Regions from separate parts of the Brenneria sp. L3-3C-1 genome, predicted to be linked through region 1. Evidence: predicted binding sites of a transcription regulator. Region 1 holds the regulator's gene; each other region holds the start of a gene.
What was found. Region 1 encodes CRP, which controls carbon source genes, mostly activating them, when cyclic AMP is high. Its sites were predicted from a motif close to ATGTGANNNNNNTCACAT; they were not measured.

Region 1 (4,981 bases):
GGTGATGAATCGCGATCCGGCCTGGATTAATGAGTAAGGAGCACGTATGGCGACGGCAACCCTTCCGATGAGCGAATCTATGAATATGAACCGATCCATGATTGAAGTGAACAATCTTAATCTGTCGTTTGGTCAGGGAAGCACGCAGAATCAGGTTTTGTATGACGTGAACCTTACCGTGGACGACGGTGAGATTTTCGGTCTGGTCGGCGAGTCCGGTTCGGGTAAAACCACCGTACTGAAATGTCTGGCCGGGTTGTTTAATCACTGGCAGGGAAGCTTGCTGATTGACGGCCAGCAACTGGCGCATCGTATCGATCAGGCGCGCTGCCGACGAGTGCAGATGATTTTTCAGGATCCCTATGGTTCGCTGCATCCCCGTCACACGGTGGAGTCGATTCTGGAAGAACCGCTGTCCATCCACCGTTTTAACGATCGTGACGACCGTATCGATACGCTGCTGGGGAAAGTCGGGCTGGGCACGCACTTCCGCCGCCGCTATCCGCATCAGCTTTCGGGAGGCCAGCGCCAGCGCGTGGCGATCGCCCGCGCGCTGATTCTGGAGCCCAGAGTGCTGTTGCTCGATGAGCCGACCTCGGCGCTGGACGTTTCCGTGCAGGCGGAAATTCTTAATCTGCTGGCTGAACTGCAACAGCAGGAGAAATTAACCTACCTGCTGGTGACGCACGATCTGGGGGTAATTTCCCATCTGTGTCATAAAGTCGCGGTGATGCAGTATGGCCGGATACTGGAAACGCTGAATATCGGCGACTTAACCCGCGATACGCCGAAGAACGCCTATACCACCATGCTGGTGGAGGCCAGCCGCCAGTATAGCCGCGACCTTGCGGTGCGTTCGGAGCGTATGGGCTAAGGTTCTGTGCGGCGACAGATAATAAGCGGGTGCTGACTTTAACGTCAGCCTGAGGTTACTGACAAAGTCGTCTGTAAGCCTGAGATACCCGGGCCTACCGTACCGAGGGGCGCTCCGGCGGCTTACGCCGCTACGGCCCCTCGCCACGCTCTCCCTAATAACGGGCTTTGTCAATGGTCTGGGCTGACTTTAACGTCAGCCTTTTTATAATACGTAAAAAAAGGTAAATGGGTGGCGTTGGCGGGTGTGGGTATTTACAATCATTACGCTTTCAGTGGTCGGTTTCTTCAACAAGGAATTATCATGCTTAAACGTACTCTGGCTGCTGCGGCGGCTTTTATTTCACTTACGGCTTTTTCTCCGGTGTTCGCTACCTCCGGCACAACGCATGTTTTGCTGACGACCTCGGCGGGAAACATTGAGCTGGCATTGGACAACCAAAAAGCACCGGTTTCGGTGAATAACTTCGTTGAGTACGTGAATAACGGTTTTTATAACGGCACGACGTTTCATCGGGTCATCCCCGGCTTTATGATTCAGGGCGGCGGTTTTACCGACGACATGAAGCAGAAAGCGACCAACCCGGCGATCAAAAATGAAGCGGACAATGGCTTACGCAACCTGCGCGGCACCATTTCCATGGCGCGGACTGCGGAAAAAGACAGCGCCACCAGTCAATTCTTCATCAATGTGGCTGATAACGCTTTCCTCGATCACGGACAGCGTGATTTTGGCTATGCGGTATTCGGTAAAGTGGTAAAAGGTATGGACGTGGCGGATAAAATCGCTCAGGTGCAGACCGAAAACGTCGGCCCTTACCAAAATGTGCCCACCAAACCGATCGTGATCCAGTCAGCCAAAGTTCTGCCCTGATACGCCTTGCTACGGTGTTATATGGCTATAAAAAAAGCGTGAAAGAGACTTCACGCTTTTTTGTCGTAGGGTAATCGCCGGGTTTAACGCGTACCGTAAACCACGATCGTTTTACCATGTGCGGAAATGAGGTTCTGATCTTCCAACATTTTAAGAATGCGGCCCACGGTTTCGCGTGAACAGCCAACGATTTGCCCAATTTCCTGGCGGGTGATTTTTATTTGCATGCCATCTGGGTGCGTCATGGCATCGGGTTGTTTTGCCAGGTTCAATAATGTTTGGGCAATGCGACCGGTTACATCAAGGAATGCCAGATTACCGACTTTCTCTGAGGTCACTTGCAGCCTGCTTGCCATCTGCGCGGACAGACGCATCAGAATATCGGGATTGACCTGAATCAACTGCCGGAATTTTTTATAGGAAATTTCAGCAACTTCACAAGCCGTTTTCGCCCGTACCCAGGCGCTACGCTCCTGGCCTTCTTCAAACAAGCCAAGCTCGCCAATAAAATCTCCCTGATTGAGATAAGAGAGGATCATTTCTTTGCCTTCTTCATCTTTGATTAGCACTGCGACAGAGCCTTTCACGATGTAGTAAAGCGTTTCTGCTTTTTCACCTTGGTGAATCAGCGTACTCTTCGATGGATACTTGTGGATATGGCAATGAGAAAGGAACCATTCGAGAGTTGGGTCTGTTTGCGGTTTGCCGAGAACCATTCGCTATTATCCTCTGTTGTAATTCACTGCGCAAATCACAGGGCTCAGAGTTCCCTGTACGGCGTGTTTACTGCTAAAAATTCAAATTACGTGTAGGCCGTCAGGGAATATACTGGAGCTTCTGTCTGGCGACGTTATCATCTTCCCGCGATCTGAGTTTGTCCAGAAAAGACAGCTTCTGTTCTCATTTTTAACACAGCTTGGAGGAAGTGTCTTGTGTTGTCTCGCGTCAGCATGATAAAGCTGTGGTTATAGGTTGTTTTTGTATAATAACGATATAAATATTAAAAAATTTTTTAGCGGAGGCGGCATGCAGGCTCGGGTGAAGTGGGTTGAAAACTTAACATTTCTGGGCGAATCAGCTTCCGGACATCAGGTGGTGATGGATGGAAATTCGGGCGATAAAGCGCCAAGTCCCATGGAAATGGTGCTGATGTCGATTGGCAGTTGTAGCGCGATTGATGTGGTGTCGATCTTGCAGAAAGGGCGTAATGACGTCGCGGATTGCGAAGTTAAACTGACCTCGGAGCGGAGAACGGAAGCGCCGCGTTTGTTTACCCATATTAATCTGCATTTTACCGTGACGGGCAAAGGATTGGCCGAGCAGGCGGTCGCGCGCGCGGTGGAACTGTCTGCGGAAAAATATTGCTCGGTGGCGCTGATGCTGAATAAAACGGTCAAGGTCACTTACAGCCATGAAGTCAGAGTATTGCCATAGCCTGGGCGGTATCGCCCGGAGTATGGCTGCCGGGCTGGTTTTAGCCGCCGGCTACTCGATTTTTTTCCCTTCCAGCAATCGCTGCACCAGCGGCGCCATAATCAACTCCATCGCCAGCCCCATTTTCCCGCCGGGCACCACCAGCGTGTTGATATGCGAAATAAACGACCCCTGCAACATGGCCAGCAGATAAGGGTAATCAATATTATCCAGCCCCTGGAAGTGGATCACCACAAAGCTTTCGTCCAATGAAGGGATGGATCGGGCGGCGAACGGGTTTGAGGTATCCACGGTCGGAACGCGCTGGAAGTTGATATGCGTGCGTGAAAACTGCGGCGTAATATAGGTGATGTAATCCTCCATGGATCGGACGACCGAATCCATCACCGCTTCACGCGAGTGCCCGCGTTCATTGACATCGCGGATCAGTTTTTGAATCCATTCCAGGTTGACGATGGGCACGACGCCGACCAGTAAATCGACGTGTTTCGCCACATTGTGCTGATCGGTGACGACCCCGCCATGCAGCCCTTCATAAAACAAGATATCCGTGGGTTCAGGCATGGGTTCCCACGGCGTGAACGTACCGGGCACCTGATTATAGGGAATCGCTTCATCGTAGGTATGAAGGTATTTACGCGTCAGACCGCGCCCATGCCGGCCATATTCGATAAAGGATTGTTCCAACAGGCTGAAATCGTTGGCTTCCGGGCCAAAATAACTGATATGGCGACCCAGATCCCGCGCTTTACGAATTTCCATATCCATTTCCGGACGGGTATAGCGGTGGAAACTATCGCCTTCAAGCTGGGCCGGCCGCATTTTTAATTGCTGGAAAATCTTATGGAATGCCAGGCTGGTGGTGGTGGTTCCCGCTCCGCTGGAGCCGGTAACCGCAATAATCGGATGCTTATGCGACATAAGACGATTTACTCCGTAATAGTGGCACCGATCGGATGCTTATATTTTTATCATTGTTAGCATGTTTAATAAGACAGATACATCTTCTCTGATGACTTTTCACGCGTTTAGCGAGGGTGGTACTCGCCGGCATTAAACTGACTGCGCGGCATGATGTTGATCGTTTCATGCAGCTCCGACCATACCAAAACCACGTCGCCTGATTCCAGTTGCCGGCGAACGTCGGCGACCTTTTGCGACAGCGTACGTTCTTGTTCACCGTAATCCGTTCCTTCCCGGAGTACGAAAGATTCGATGAGATTGTCCACTGTTTCAGGATCGAGTTGTTGCCAGGGAATGATCACGATGATTGTCCAGAAAAAGGTTGTCCCGATAGGAATAAAAATCTTGTTGCCGGATCTTGTGCGATCAATATCACACTGTTAGCTTCAATACCGTTGGTTAACCAGCAATTCGATACTCATTATCAACTATATCGTAAAAATGCGTCAGGGTGAGGAGCACCCATTACATGGAATTGAGCCTGTTTCTGTCAATGCTGGGTTTTCTGTGGGTGGCGGCGATTACCCCGGGTCCGAATAATATGTTACTGACCACGTCGGGCGCCAACTTCGGTTTTTATCGCTCTCTGTGGCTGATGCTCGGTATCATGTTGGGCATGCAGAGTATTTTACTGCTGGTGGCGTTTGGGATTGGCGGTCTGATCCTGATCTACCCTTCGCTGCACTTCATTCTCAAAGTCCTCGGCAGTTTGTATCTGCTGTGGCTGGCATGGAAAATTGCCACGGCGGCCTATGAAAAGCTTGAGACAAAAATTGCCCCCCCGCGGCCTATCCGGCTTTATCAGGGCTGGTTGCTACAGTTTCTGAATCCCAAAGC
Region 2 (4,981 bases), on a different contig from region 1:
GCGATTGGGATTGTTGTGATCGGAAGCTTCTCGTTATATTGCAATGGTCGGCAATCGGGTTGATTTTATCTGGGGCACCGACAATGACGTTGCAACGTAAAGCTGATTTATTACTGGTTTTGACCACCCTCATCGCCGCCTGCGGCTGGATATTTTCCCGTGAAGCGATCGCCGGTATGCCGGTGTTTGCTTTTCTTTGTTTACGTTTTCTCGGCGCGGCCGCGTGCCTGTTGCCTTTCTGTCGCGGCCGGCGCATTCCTCGTCGTCAGTGGCGTCCGGTGCTGGTTAGCGGCCTGTGGATGGCGCTGAGCATGTGCTTATGGATTTATTCCGTCGCCACCACGCTTTCCCTTGGCGAAGGGGCGTTCATTATGAGCCTCTCGATGCTGTTTGTGCCGCTGGTCTCCTGGGGATTAATGAAAGCCCGCCCGTTACGCGCTTTCTGGGAATGCCTGCCGGTGGCGATGGTGGGGCTGGGCCTGCTGAGTCTGCGCCAGCCGGTGGAATTTCATGCCAGCCAGGGCTGGTTTCTTCTGGCGGCTATCGCTCAGGCGATAGCGTTCTGCCACACCAGTCGTTGCGCCCGTGAGGTGCCGCTGATCCCCCTTACCACGATACAATTGGCGTGTACCGGTTTCAGTGGCCTGGTTCTGACTCTGATATTCGAGGAGTGGTCGCAGCCTTTCACGCTGACCACCGGGTTGTGGCTGCTGGTCAGTATTTTTATTGCCACCTGTTTACGTTTCGGTCTGCAACTTCAGGGACAAAAACACACCACGGCCGCCAATGCCGCCATTATCATGATTCTTGAACCATTGCTGACGGTGATCGCCGTTGCTCTCTGGTACGGCGAACAGTTGCCTGCTCAGCAGATTATCGGTGGGATCCTGATTCTGCTGGCGCAATTCTGGTATCGCTGCCGCACCTTCTTTCTGATGTCGGTCAACGTCAGGAAATCCCTGTGATCTCGACGATTGCCTTTGGTCTGAGTCTGCCTTGGCGATCAACGGTTTCGACAGGGAGTCGCGTATTCAGTCGATGCTGAATTTAATCATTGGCGGTGCTCATAACGTAAGGGAAAAAGTAATGCTGGCGGTATATCAGTGAATAATTTTTTTCACTATCGGTAATTTTTTTAAAAAATGCGTTTCGAATAAACAAGAGAATATCTGTTTTTTAACCTTTAACATTATTTTTTGTTACATCCGCCGGAAGAAAAATAGAAAGCTAAAAAAAGCTATAAAGAACAATGCGCTTATGATTGGTTTCATAAAAAATGCCTAAATTAATAACGTGTTATTTATCATTTTGTTGAAAGGCTAAATAACATTTTTCATCCAGTAGCCGACGCTATCCATCCAAATTTCACTGAAAAAGAAACGATATTCTTTATATTTGATCTATCTCCCAAAAATGGAATTTTCATTCCAGTTAGAATAAAAAAAGAAAAAATAATCGTTATTGTAGGTGGGGGCTCTCTTCTTCCGGGATGCAAGGGCGCATCTTGATTAAATCGGCGATGAGGAATCAATTTTTTTAACTAAAAGCCAGACATGCTCAAGGGCAAGGGCGGCAAGGATGATACCGGCAAGACATTCCCTTGGTGAAAGGGAGGGTTTTTACTTAAAAATTTAATCCCTTTAGGAGAACACTTATGTCAGTTGTCAAAAACAGTGCCGAGCTGGACAAACTTGTCACCCGAGTGCTCAACGCACAGCGTGAATACGCCAGTTTCACGCAACAGCAGGTGGACAAAATTTTCCGCGCCGCTGCCCTTGCCGCGTCGGATGCCCGTATTCCGCTTGCCAAAATGGCGGTGGACGAATCCGGCATGGGGGTAGTGGAAGACAAGGTGATCAAAAATCACTTTGCATCCGAATATATCTACAACGCCTATAAAGACGAGAAAACCTGCGGCATTCTTGAAGAGGATGTCGCCTTTGGAACGATAACCATCGCCGAGCCCATTGGGATCATCTGCGGTATCGTGCCCACGACCAATCCGACTTCCACGGCGATTTTCAAGGCGTTGATCAGCCTGAAAACCCGCAACGGCATTATTTTCTCCCCCCATCCCAGAGCGAAAAACGCCACCAATAAAGCGGCGGAAATCGTTTTGCGCGCGGCGGTTGAAGCCGGCGCCCCGGAAGACATCATCGGCTGGATTGACGAGCCTTCCGTCGATCTCTCCAACCAACTGATGAACCATCCCGGCGTAAACCTGATCCTGGCGACCGGCGGCCCGGGTATGGTCAAGGCCGCCTACAGCTCCGGTAAGCCGGCTATCGGCGTCGGCGCCGGTAATACGCCGGTGGTGATTGACGAGACCGCGGACATTAAACGCGCCGTGGCGTCGATTCTGATGTCCAAAACCTTTGATAACGGCGTTATCTGCGCTTCCGAGCAGTCGGTGGTGGTGGTTGATGCGGTGTATGACCGGGTGCGGGAACGTTTTTCCTCGCACGGCGGCTATCTTTTGCAGGGGAAGGAGCTGAAAAAGGTTCAGGATATTATCCTGAAAAACGGCGGGCTGAATGCGGCGATAGTAGGTCAGTCGGCGACCAGGATTGCTGAAATGGCGGGAATCGCCGTACCGCCGGATACCAAAATCCTCATCGGCGAAGTGACGCTGGTGGAGGATAGTGAACCCTTTGCTCACGAAAAGCTCTCTCCGACGCTGGCGATGTATCGTGCGAAAGATTTTGAAGACGCCGTATACAAAGCGGAAAAACTGGTGGAAATGGGCGGCATCGGCCACACCTCCTGCCTGTATACCGACCAGGATAACCAAACGGCGCGTGTGGCCTACTTCGGCGACAAAATGAAAACCGCCCGGATCCTGATTAATACCCCGACTTCGCAGGGGGGGATCGGCGATCTGTACAACTTCAAGCTCGCCCCGTCGTTGACGCTGGGATGCGGCTCATGGGGAGGAAACTCCATCTCTGAGAACGTGGGGCCTAAGCACCTGATCAACAAAAAAACCGTTGCTAAGCGAGCTGAAAACATGCTGTGGCATAAACTCCCCAAATCCATCTATTTCCGTCGCGGTTCGCTGCCTGTCGCATTGGATGAAGTCATCGGCGACGGCTACAAACGTGCGTTTATCGTTACCGACCGTTTCCTGTTCAACAATGGCTACGCCGATCAGGTCACGTCCGTATTGAAAGCCGCCGGTATTGAAACCGAAGTCTTCTTTGACGTGGAGGCCGATCCCACCCTGGCTATCGTGCGTAAGGGCGCGGAACTGATGAACTCCTTCCTGCCGGATGTCATCATCGCGCTGGGTGGCGGTTCGCCGATGGATGCGGCGAAAATCATGTGGGTGATGTACGAGCATCCGGATACCCACTTTGCCGATTTGGCGCTGCGCTTTATGGATATTCGTAAGCGTATCTACCGGTTCCCGAAAATGGGCGTGAAGGCGAGAATGATCGCCATCCCCACGACGTCCGGCACCGGTTCTGAAGTCACGCCTTTCGCGGTCGTCACCGACGATGCCACCGGGCAGAAATATCCGCTGGCCGACTACGCTCTGACGCCGGATATGGCGATCGTCGACGCCAATCTGGTGATGAACATGCCGAAATCCCTGTGCGCCTTCGGCGGTCTGGATGCGGTTACTCATGCGCTGGAAGCCTATGTCTCCGTTCTGGCCACCGAATTCTCCGACGGTCAGGCGTTGCAGGCGCTAAAACTGCTTAAAGAAAATCTGCCGGCCTCTTACCGCGAAGGCGCTAAAAATCCGGCGGCCCGCGAGCGCGTACACAGCGGAGCCACCATAGCCGGCATCGCCTTTGCCAATGCGTTCCTCGGCGTGTGTCACTCCATGGCGCATAAACTGGGGTCGCAATTCCACATTCCGCACGGTCTGGCGAACGCATTACTGATCGCTAACGTTATTCGTTACAACGCGAATGACAATCCGACCAAACAGACCACATTTAGCCAGTATGACCATCCGCAGGCCCGTCGCCGCTATGCGGAAATCGCTAATCACCTGGGGTTGACGACGGCGAGCGATCTGACTTCGCAGAAGATTGAGAAATTGCTGAACTGGTTGGAGGAAATCAAGGAAGAACTGGGTATTCCGAAGTCGATTCGCGAAGCCGGGGTGTCGGAAGCCGATTTTCTGGCGCATCTGGACAAACTGTCGGAAGACGCATTTGACGATCAATGCACCGGGGCAAACCCGCGCTATCCGCTGATTGCCGAACTGAAGCAGATTCTGCTGGACAGCTACTACGGGCGCGAATATGTCGAGGAGTACAACGCTGTTCCGGCAGCCGGCGAGCGTGTTGATTCCCGCGCCGCGCCACAAAAGGAAAAAGCGAAAACCGATAAGGAAATCAGCCAGTCGCTAAGTTAATCGCGGGACTGGAGGCAGGGAGGCCGATTCGGATAAATAACGCGGCGTCGTCTATTCGTGTTGGAAACGCTGGGGTCGGATTGCATGTATGCAAAACCATGCCCTGAGGATGAACAAAGATTGGACATCATACTGATTGGAGAAATCTTATGTCTAAAGTAGAAACGTTAAAATATTTTGTTAATGGCCAATGGTTGGATTCAAAAACCGATCGGTTTATGGATGTGCATAATCCCAGTACGGGCGAAGTGATAGCCAAAGCGCCTTGCTGCACGGAGCAGGAAGTGCAGGCGGCGATTACCGCCGCCAGGAACGCCTTTCCTGCCTGGTCGGATACGCCGGCTATCAAGCGTGCGCAAATTATGTTCCGTATCCGTGAGCTACTCATCAAGCACGAAGAGCGTCTGACCGCCCTGGTCGCCAGGGAAAACGGCAAAGCCTGGGGCGATGCGCTTGGCGATGTGCTGAAGGCCAAAGAGGGCACGGAGCTGGCCTGTTCCGTACCCACCTTGCTGGCAGGTGAAAATTTGCTGGATGCATCGGCAGGGATTGATACTAACCTTTACAGAGAACCCATCGGCGTCTTTGCCGGTATCGTCCCGTTCAATTTCC
Region 3 (4,981 bases), on a different contig from region 1:
CGTCGCCTGTAGGCCCGAGATCCCCGGGCCTACCTTAATGAACCGGTGATGTACGTACAAACCATCAAGCCGGCAGCATGCCCTCTTCACTAACCGCCTGAATTTAACCCTGCCCCGCCATCCGACGACAAGGAAAACTTGTGATCTATGGCACACCAATTCCATTAGCGTTATGATGATTTCATCCGTTAATCAGGAATGTCTCATGCGTAATACCCTCACTCTTTGCTGGAAATATTTACGCGCTTTCGCATTGATTTACCTCTGCCTGCTGGCAGGCAATGCGATATCCGCGTTACTCCCGCTGGTTATTCCAGGCAGCATCATCGGTATGCTGATCCTCTTCTTCCTTCTCGCTATGCAGATCCTACCGCCGGATTGGGTGAAACCCGGTTGTCACTTGTTTATCCGCCATATGGCGCTGCTGTTTGTGCCGATAGGCGTGGGGGTCATGAACTATTACGACCTGCTTAGCCAACAGTTTGGCCCGATTGTCGTTTCCTGCCTGGTCAGTACTTTCATTGTGATGATCGTCGTCGGTTACAGCACGCAGTTGATGCAACGCGAACAAGCCATTAGCGCGGACAACCCGCTCACTAAGGATAAAGAATAATGCTCGCCTATTTGTGGTGGTCATTGCCACTCACTCTGTTAGTCTTTTTTGCCGCCCGTAAGCTGGCGATAGTGACAAAAATATCGTTGTTGAACCCGTTGCTGATTTCGATGGCAATTATTATTCCCTTGCTGCTGCTGCTGAATATCCCTTACGACCACTACTTTAAGGGAAGCGAGGTGCTTAACGATCTGCTTCAGCCCGCGGTTGTCGCGCTGGCCTTTCCGCTATACGAACAGCTTCACCAGATCCGGGCGCGCTGGAAATCCATCATCAGCGTCTGTTTTATCGGCAGCCTTGCCGCCATTATCTCCGGCACCGCGGTGGCATTGTGGATGGGCGCCTCATCCGAGATTGCGGCCTCCGTGCTGCCGAAGTCCGTTACCACGCCGATTGCCATGGCCGTTGCCAGCTCTATCGGCGGTATTCCCGCCATCAGCGCCGTCTGCGTGATTTTTGTCGGCATTCTGGGCGCCGTGCTAGGGCACAGCCTGTTCGACCGCATTGGCATTAAAACCAAAGCCGCACGCGGTTTATCCATGGGGACGGCCTCACACGCGTTAGGCACCGCGCGCTGCGCCGAAGTCGATTTTCAGGAAGGCGCTTTCAGTTCGCTGGCGTTGGTTATCTGCGGGATCATCACTTCGCTGGTGGCGCCGTTTATTTTCCCCGTACTGGTCGGCCTTTTAGGGTAAATCCGGCTTATTCGCGGATACCGGGTCATGGGTTAAGGGCCTGAGCGCTTAACCCGCTTTTCTGTGCATCGCAGCGATGCAAAAAAAATCGATATACCTCACATATTTGACGGCCATCTTTCAATCCTTTCAAATGTAACGCGATCAAAATCACGTTTTATTGCTAATCTGCTGCTTAACATAACGTTCATTGATTGGTAAAAGAGTAAGCCGATATGCACCCGAGATTTGATGAAGCATTTCAACAACTCCCTGACCGTCTGCGCTTCGCGCTTGCGCCTATTCTCAGCAGGCCGGATTTCGCCGCCATGCTGACCGCGGATGAAGTGAAAACGTTGGGCGATGCCGCCCGGCAGGATACGAATACGCTCGCCTTTACCTTGTTACCGCTGGCTGCCGCCTGTGCGCTGGCGCCGATTTCTCGTTTTCAGGTAGGCGCCATCGCGCAGGGATCCAGTGGCAATTTTTATTTCGGCGCTAATATGGAGTTTACCGGCGTTCCCCTTCAGCAAACGGTACATGCCGAACAAAGCGCGATCGCCCACGCCTGGTTACGCAATGAACGGGAACTGACGGCCGTCACGGTAAACTACACGCCGTGCGGTCATTGTCGGCAGTTTATGAATGAACTGAACGCCGCCTCTTCTCTGCGTATTCAGTTGCCGGGGCGCCAGCCCGCCGTACTCGGCCATTACCTGCCTGACGCATTCGGCCCCGTCGATCTGAATATCAGCGCCCGATTAATGGACGAGGTAGACCATGCGCATACGCTGGCGAATAAAGACCCGCTGGCCCTTGCCGCGCTGCAAGCGGCCAACCGCAGCTACGCGCCGTACAGCCAGGCGATAAGCGGCGTGGCGCTGGAAACGGTCAATGGAAATGTCTATACCGGCCGTTACGCTGAAAATGCGGCGTTCAATCCCAGCCTTCCGCCGGTGCAGGTTGCGCTTAATCTGATGAACCTGGCGGGCGAGGCGCATACGGCGATACGCAAGGCCGCCGTCGTCGAACGCCGCCACGCCGCCGTTCGTCACTGGGAGAGGGGCGAAACGCTGCTGACCGAACTCGGCTGTAAAAATGTTGCCGTATATTTCGTGGACTAGAGCAATACGTACAGGAAAGGTTGAATCGATACAGCTTTTTTTACGCTCAATTGCAAGTTATCTGTAACTATTTTAATTAACATTTTCTGTACATATTTTATGGGTAATTTAAGATCTGGGGCGACAATAGTCTGATGTTATCCTTTGAATTGACTCCTGTTCCCTCCAAAGAGTAAAAAAAATCATGGAATTAGAATACGAAAGTAAGCGTTCTCTCTATATCCCTTATGCCGGCCCGATACTTCTTGAATTTCCCTTACTGAATAAAGGCAGCGCGTTTACCGAAGAAGAGCGCGCTGATTTTAATTTGCACGGTTTATTGCCGGAAGCGGTTGAAACCATTGAAGAACAGGCCGAACGCGCCTGGCGACAATACCAAGAGTTTAAAAGCAATATTGATAAGCACGTTTACCTGCGCAACATCCAGGATACGAACGAAACGCTGTTCTACCGTTTGCTGGACGCGCACCTCAGCGAAATGATGCCCATTATCTATACGCCGACGGTTGGCGAAGCCTGCGAGCACTTTTCCGATATCTATCGACGGGCGCGCGGTCTGTTTATCGCCTACCCTAACCGCGCCCATATCGACGATATGCTGCAAAACGCCACCAAGCAGAATGTAAAAGTTATCGTGGTGACCGACGGCGAGCGGATTCTGGGGCTGGGCGATCAGGGGATCGGCGGGATGGGCATTCCGATCGGTAAACTGTCTTTGTATACCGCCTGCGGCGGCATCAGCCCGGCGTATACCCTGCCGGTGGTTCTGGATGTCGGCACCAACAACCCGCAGCGGTTGAACGATCCGTTGTATATGGGCTGGCGTCATCCGCGAATAACGGACGACGAATACTATGAATTCGTCGACGAATTTATTCAGGCGGTTAAACGTCGCTGGCCGAACGTGCTGCTACAGTTCGAAGACTTCGCGCAGAAAAACGCCACCCCGCTGCTGAACCGCTACCGTGATGAGATCTGTAGCTTCAACGACGATATACAGGGAACCGCCGCGGTGACGCTGGGCAGTCTGATTGCCGCCAGCCGCGCCGCGGGCAGTCAGCTACGCGACCAGACCGTGGTGTTCCTCGGCGCCGGTTCCGCCGGATGCGGCATCGCCGAACAGATCATCGCGCAGATGAAATCCGAAGGCTTGAGCGAAGAGGAGGCCCGCGCCCGCGTCTTCATGGTCGATCGCTTTGGCCTGTTGACCGACAAATTGCCAAACCTGCTCGATTTCCAAAGCAAGCTGGTGCAGAAAAGCGAACTGCTGACCCACTGGGAAAAGGCCAGCGATGCGATTTCCCTGCTGGAAGTGGTGCGTAACGCCAAACCGACCATCATGATCGGCGTTTCCGGCCAGCCGGGTCTGTTTACGGAAGAGATCATCCGCGAGATGCACCAACACTGCGCCCGTCCCATCGTGATGCCCCTGTCCAACCCGACCTCCCGCGTGGAAGCCCGTCCGGAAGACATTATCCGCTGGACCGACGGCGCCGCGCTGGTGGCGACCGGTAGCCCGTTCAGTCCGGTAATCTATCAGGATAAGGTGTACCCGATCGCCCAGTGCAACAACTCCTTTATCTTCCCGGGTATTGGGTTAGGCGTGCTGGCTGCCGGGGCGAAACGCATTACCGATGGTATGCTGATGGCCGCCAGCCGGGCGCTGGCAGACTGCTCGCCGCTGGCCAATAATGGCGAAGGCGCGTTGCTGCCGGATATTGCGGATATTCAGAGCGTGTCGAAACGCATTGCGCTGGAAGTCGCTAAAGTAGCGCAGTTGCAGGGCGTGGCGATGGTGACCTCCGCCGACGCGCTGGAAAAAGCCATCGCGCAAAACTTTTGGCAACCGCAGTACCGTAACTACAAACGCACCTCGTTCTAAGCACAGCCCCCGGCTTTCTCAGTAGAAAGCCGGGGCATTCGCACTTTTCTCTTCAGCCCTTCAGTTTTGGGTCCAGCGCATCGCGCAAGCCATCGCCCAGCAGATTAAACGCCAATACCGTCAGGAAGATCGCCAGGCTGGGGAAAATCGCCACGTGCGGCGCGATCACCATATCGGAACGCGCCTCGTTGAGCATCGCGCCCCACTCCGGCGTGGGCGGCTGGGCGCCCAGCCCCAGAAACGACAGGCTGGCCGCCGTAATGATCGACATACCGATCCGCATGGAGAAATACACCACGATAGAGGAAACCGTACCGGGCAGGAGATGCCGAAAGACAATCGTCCAGTCAGACGCGCCGATGCTGCGGGCCGATTCAATAAAGGTCTGCTGTTTCAGCACCAGCGTATTCCCTCTGACCAGCCGGGCAAACGCGGGAATACTGAAAATAGCCACCGCCACAATCACATTCGCCATCCCGCTCCCCATAATCGCCACCACCGCGATCGCCAGTAGGATGCCGGGAAAGGCGAACAGCACATCGCAGATACGCATGATAATGCGATCCCACCAACCCTCGTAATAACCGGCCAGCAGCCCCAGCGACGTGCCGATCAGCATCCCCACCAGCACGGAAAAAATACCCGCCGCCAACGAAATTCGCGTGCCCAATAAAATACGGCTGAAAAT
Region 4 (4,981 bases), on a different contig from region 1:
ATCGCCCGCCAGACACTGGAACGCCAGCGTCAATTCGCCTTTTCCCCGCAGTGCTTTCGCCCCCTTTCCTGACTGATGCTGAGCCAGCCGGCGGGTCACATCCGTGGTGATGCCGGTGTAGAGCAGGCCGGTTGCCGTACGCAGCATATACAAATACCAGTGGGGAGCGGCGGAGTGTGCGGTCATGGTTTTATTTATCGCTTTTGTCGCATGGGTCTGCGGGCATTCTACGACGCCTGCGCGACAGATTGAAGTCGGGCGGCGTCTGTTGGAAAAAACGTGTCTGACGATGCCCGCAGGTTAGCGCTGCGTTATACTCTGCTTCATGATTAATGGTATATCCGGGGGAAGGTATGTCGCATACCATTAAGGGTAAGAAAAAGCTGCTGGCGCGCGTCAGGCGTATAAAAGGCCAGACCGAATCGATTGAAAAAGCGCTGGAAAGCGGGATGCCCTGCCTGAATATTTTGCAGCAGATAGCGGCGGTGCGCGGCGCGGTCAATGGTCTGATGACGGAAGTGCTGGAAGGGCATATCCGTGAGCATTTAATGGATGAAAGCCACTCATCGCAAGAGCGCAGCAGCGATCTTGAAGAGATTGTCTCCGTGATCCGATCCTACCTCAAATAAAGATTCCGCACCCGGCGGGCGGCGTAGTGTCGTCCGCGGTATTCCTCTTGTTATCCGGCTATTTTGCTTTTCGCTGATGATTAGGTTCACTGTTTCATTAAGTGTAATATACTGGGGGGGAGTATATTACAGGGGCGAGGGAGCAGGTGATGTCATTGACACAGGTAAGCGGATCGCATTCACATGTTTTTGATGAGGGGAATCCTCTGGCGGAAAGAAACACCCGCTATGCCACATTGCTGACGGCGGTGATGATGGTGGTTGAGATTCTGGGCGGCTGGTATTTCAACTCCATGGCGCTGCTGGCCGACGGTTGGCATATGAGCTCCCACGCGCTGGCGCTGGGGCTTTCCGCGCTGGCATATGCAACCGCCCGAAGGCTGGCCTCTGATACGCGTTTTACTTTCGGCACCTGGAAGATCGAAATTCTCGGGGGCTTCACCAGCGCCATTCTGCTGGCGATCGTGGCGCTGGTTATGCTGTATGAGTCGGTAGAACGGTTATTCTATCCGACTGCGATCCAATACGATCAGGCGATTGCGATTGCTGTGGTCGGTTTGCTGGTTAATCTGGCCTGCGCCTGGCTGCTGCGCGGCCACCATTCACATGGCGATGGTCACTCGCACGGACATCGCCATGCACATGACGACCCTCATTCGCACCACGATCCTCATTCACATCACCCTCATCCCGAGCACCAGGCGCATACGTCCCATGAGGGGCATCAGGATCTGAATCTGCGTTCGGCCTATCTCCACGTGATCGCCGATGCGGCGACGTCCGTTCTGGCGATTGTGGCGCTGATCGGCGGCAAGCTGTGGGGCGCCGCCTGGTTGGATCCGGTTATGGGGATTGTGGGCGCCATCTTGGTTGCCGTATGGGCTTATGGCTTGATTCGCCAGACGAGTCGCGTTTTGCTGGATGCGGAAATGGATGCGCCGGTAGTCAATGAAATCAAGGACGTTATCGAAGCCAGTCCCATTGCCGCTGAGCTAACCGATCTACACGTATGGCGGGTGGGAACGGCAAAATATGCCTGTATCCTGAGTTTGACGACCGAACAGCCCGTCAGCCCCGACTATTACAAGCGGCAGTTGGCCATACATGAGGAACTGGTTCACATCACCGTTGAAGTTAACGCCATCCCTGCGGGATAACCTGCCTGTCTGCTTCATCGAGGGCTGAGGCTGGGCCTTTCCTGCCCGCTATTCGAATTATTTAGGGTATATATGTGATCAAAATCACATATAATCTTATTCCATTACATCACTTTTACATTAAGTGTGAATCGTAACGCAAAATAACCCGGCGCTGCGTGTTCAAATACCAGGATGTTCTCCGGTATTTTATCTGCTATACCCTAAATAATTCGAGTTGGAGTGTTGTATGACAACGTTGACTGCCGCCGCGCAGCGTGCGCTGGGGCTGATGGATTTAACCACCCTTAATGATGACGATACGGATGAGAAAGTCACTGCGCTTTGCCGCCAGGCCAACAGCCCGGCAGGGGAGACGGCGGCTATCTGCATCTATCCGCGTTTTATCCCGCTGGCCCGGAAAGTGCTGCGCGAGCAGGGAACGCCGGAAATTCGTATCGCGACCGTGACGAACTTCCCTCACGGCGATGATGATATCGCTATCGCGCTGGCGGAAACCAACGCGGCGATTGCCTATGGGGCGGATGAAGTGGATGTCGTGTTCCCTTATCGCGCGCTGATTGCCGGTAATGCCCAGGTGGGTTTTGATCTGGTGCAGGCATGTAAATCGGTTTGTCAGGCGGCCAATGTGCTACTGAAAGTGATTATTGAAACCGGGGAACTGAAACAGGAGGCGCTGATCCGTCAGGCGAGTGAAATCGCCATTGACGCCGGCGCTGATTTTATCAAAACCTCCACCGGCAAGGTGGCGGTGAATGCCACGCCTCAGAGCGCGGAAATCATGTTGAAAGTAATACGTGATAAAGGCGTGGGAGAACGCATGGGGTTCAAGGCGGCGGGCGGCGTGCGTAGTGCCGACGACGCCGCAATTTATCTGCAACTGGCTGACGATATTATGGGGCCGGAGTGGGTCAGCGCGCGGCATTTCCGCTTCGGGGCATCGAGTTTGTTGACCAGCCTGCTGGCGGCGTTAGGTCATCAAACCACAGGTCAATCCGGCGGTTATTGAGCGTGATGCGGCTGCCAACCCTTTCTTCATCGACTCATCAGGAGAGCAGGCTTTGTTTCTGATTCAGGAAATCATTCGCAAGAAGCGTGACGGCAACCCGTTGAGCGATGAGGAGATCCGCTTCTTTATCAACGGCGTCCGTGATAATACGGTGTCGGAAGGGCAGATTGCCGCGCTGGCAATGACCATCTACTTTCATGATATGTCGATGGCGGAGCGTGTTTCCCTGACGCTGGCGATGCGTGATTCCGGTACGGTTCTCGACTGGAAACGCCTTAATCTGAATGGCCCGCTGGTGGATAAACACTCTACCGGCGGCGTCGGCGATGTCACTTCGCTGATGCTGGGGCCGATGGTCGCCGCCTGCGGGGGATACGTGCCGATGATTTCCGGGCGTGGGTTGGGGCATACCGGCGGCACGCTGGATAAGCTGGAATCCATTCCGGGGCTGAACATCTTCCCTGATGACAGCGCGTTCCGACAAATCATTCAACAGGTCGGCGTGGCGATTATCGGCCAGACCAGTTCACTGGCGCCTGCGGATAAACGCTTCTACGCTACGCGCGATATTACTGCCACGGTGGATTCCATACCGCTAATCACCGCCTCTATTCTGGCGAAAAAACTGGCCGAAGGGCTGGATGCGCTGGTGATGGATGTGAAGGTCGGCTCCGGCGCATTTATGCCGAGCTATGATCTTTCGGAGCAGCTGGCGCAGGCGATCGTCGGGGTCGCCAATAATGCCGGTTGCCGCACCAGCGCGCTGCTTACCGATATGAATCAGGTGCTGGCCTCCAGCGCCGGTAATGCGCTGGAGGTGCGGGAGGCGGTACGATTCCTGACCGGGGAGCAGCGCAACCCACGCTTGTATGAAGTCACGATGGCGCTGTGCGAAGAAATGCTGTTGGCCGGCGGTCTGGCCGATTCCGCGGCGGATGCCCGCGCGCGTTTGCAAACTGCGCTGGATAGCGGCGACGCGGCCGATGTTTTTGGCCGGATGGTGGCGGCTCAGCATGGCCCTGTTGACTTTGTTGAGCATTATGAGCGTTATTTACCCGCCGCTATCCTGAGTAAACCCGTTTTTGCCGAACGTGGGGGGATCGTGACCGCCATGGATACCCGGGCGTTGGGCATGGCGGTCGTGGCCTTGGGCGGAGGTCGCCGTCAGGCCGGCGATGCGATTGATTACAGCGTGGGGATGAACGAAATCGCCTGTCTGGGCGAGCGTGCCGACAGCCAGCGCCCGCTGGCGGTGATCCATGCCAATACGGAAGCGCAATGGCAACAGGCGGCAAACGCCGTGCGGGCGGCCATTACGCTGGGCGATAAGGCCGTGCAAAAAACACCGATTATCTATCGTCGCATGAGCGCCGATGATGTGTGATATCTATTTCCAACGCCGACAGGCTTTGCCTGCGGCGTGTAACAACGCAGGAGATGAACAATGAAACGTGCCTATATTATGGTGCTTGACTCGTTTGGCATCGGCAGCAGCGCCGATGCGGATCGTTTCGGCGATGCCGGTTCGGATACGCTGGGCCATATCGCACAGGCTTGTGCGGCGGGAAAGGCCGATCGGGGGCGCAAAGGCGCGTTGCATTTGCCGAACCTCAGCCGGTTAGGATTGGGAAAAGCGGCCGAGGAATCAACGGGTACTTTTCCTGCGGGGCTGGATCCACAGGCCGAGATTATCGGCGCTTATGTGCATGCCGCCGAAATTTCGTCCGGCAAGGATACCCCGTCAGGGCACTGGGAAATTGCCGGCGTACCGGTACTGTTCGACTGGGGTTATTTCAAGGATGAAGAAAACAGCTTCCCGCAAGCGCTGTTGGATACGCTGGTGAAGCGTGCCAATTTGCCGGGATATCTGGGCAACTGCCACTCTTCCGGCACGGTGATCCTCGATCAACTGGGCGAAGAGCACATGAAAACCGGCAAGCCGATTTTCTATACCTCCGCCGATTCGGTATTCCAGATTGCCTGCCATGAGGAAACGTTCGGTCTGGATAAACTGTATGAACTGTGTGAAATCGCCCGTGAAGAGTTGACCGAAGGCGGTTATAACATTGGGCGGGTGATTGCCCGTCCGTTTGTCGGCGATAAGCCTGGAAATTTCCAGCGTACCGGCAATCGACACGATCTGGCGGTGGAACCGCCGGCGCCGACCATGTTGAAAAAACTGGTGG

Region 2: a site for CRP is predicted at 1,394-1,411, ahead of adhE (bifunctional acetaldehyde-CoA/alcohol dehydrogenase). Genes of this name have one in related genera too.
Region 3: a site for CRP is predicted at 1,395-1,412, ahead of cdd (cytidine deaminase). Genes of this name have one in related genera too.
Region 4: a site for CRP is predicted at 1,859-1,876, ahead of deoC (deoxyribose-phosphate aldolase). Genes of this name have one in related genera too.

The regions. Positions count from the first base shown of each region.
Region 1 is NZ_JAEMHF010000007.1:12,884-17,864, reverse strand. It holds gene JG725_RS13895 (ABC transporter ATP-binding protein) at 1-37, shown strand, start outside; gene JG725_RS13890 (ABC transporter ATP-binding protein) at 98-874, shown strand; gene ppiA (peptidylprolyl isomerase A) at 1,178-1,747, shown strand; gene crp (cAMP-activated global transcriptional regulator CRP) at 1,831-2,463, opposite strand; gene JG725_RS13875 (OsmC family protein) at 2,774-3,181, shown strand; gene JG725_RS13870 (phosphoribulokinase) at 3,233-4,102, opposite strand; gene JG725_RS13865 (YheU family protein) at 4,210-4,446, opposite strand; gene JG725_RS13860 (LysE family translocator) at 4,614-4,981, shown strand, end outside.
Region 2 is NZ_JAEMHF010000001.1:868,532-873,512, reverse strand. It holds gene JG725_RS03985 (DMT family transporter) at 84-965, shown strand; gene adhE (bifunctional acetaldehyde-CoA/alcohol dehydrogenase) at 1,655-4,369, shown strand; gene JG725_RS03975 (CoA-acylating methylmalonate-semialdehyde dehydrogenase) at 4,519-4,981, shown strand, end outside.
Region 3 is NZ_JAEMHF010000001.1:1,138,508-1,143,488, forward strand. It holds gene JG725_RS05110 (CidA/LrgA family protein) at 206-613, shown strand; gene JG725_RS05115 (CidB/LrgB family autolysis modulator) at 613-1,308, shown strand; gene cdd (cytidine deaminase) at 1,524-2,411, shown strand; gene JG725_RS05125 (NAD-dependent malic enzyme) at 2,596-4,293, shown strand; gene gsiD (glutathione ABC transporter permease GsiD) at 4,346-4,981, opposite strand, start outside.
Region 4 is NZ_JAEMHF010000005.1:100,950-105,930, forward strand. It holds gene JG725_RS12175 (GIY-YIG nuclease family protein) at 1-186, opposite strand, end outside; gene JG725_RS12180 (metal/formaldehyde-sensitive transcriptional repressor) at 354-629, shown strand; gene dmeF (CDF family Co(II)/Ni(II) efflux transporter DmeF) at 779-1,786, shown strand; gene deoC (deoxyribose-phosphate aldolase) at 2,016-2,795, shown strand; gene deoA (thymidine phosphorylase) at 2,848-4,179, shown strand; gene deoB (phosphopentomutase) at 4,240-4,981, shown strand, end outside.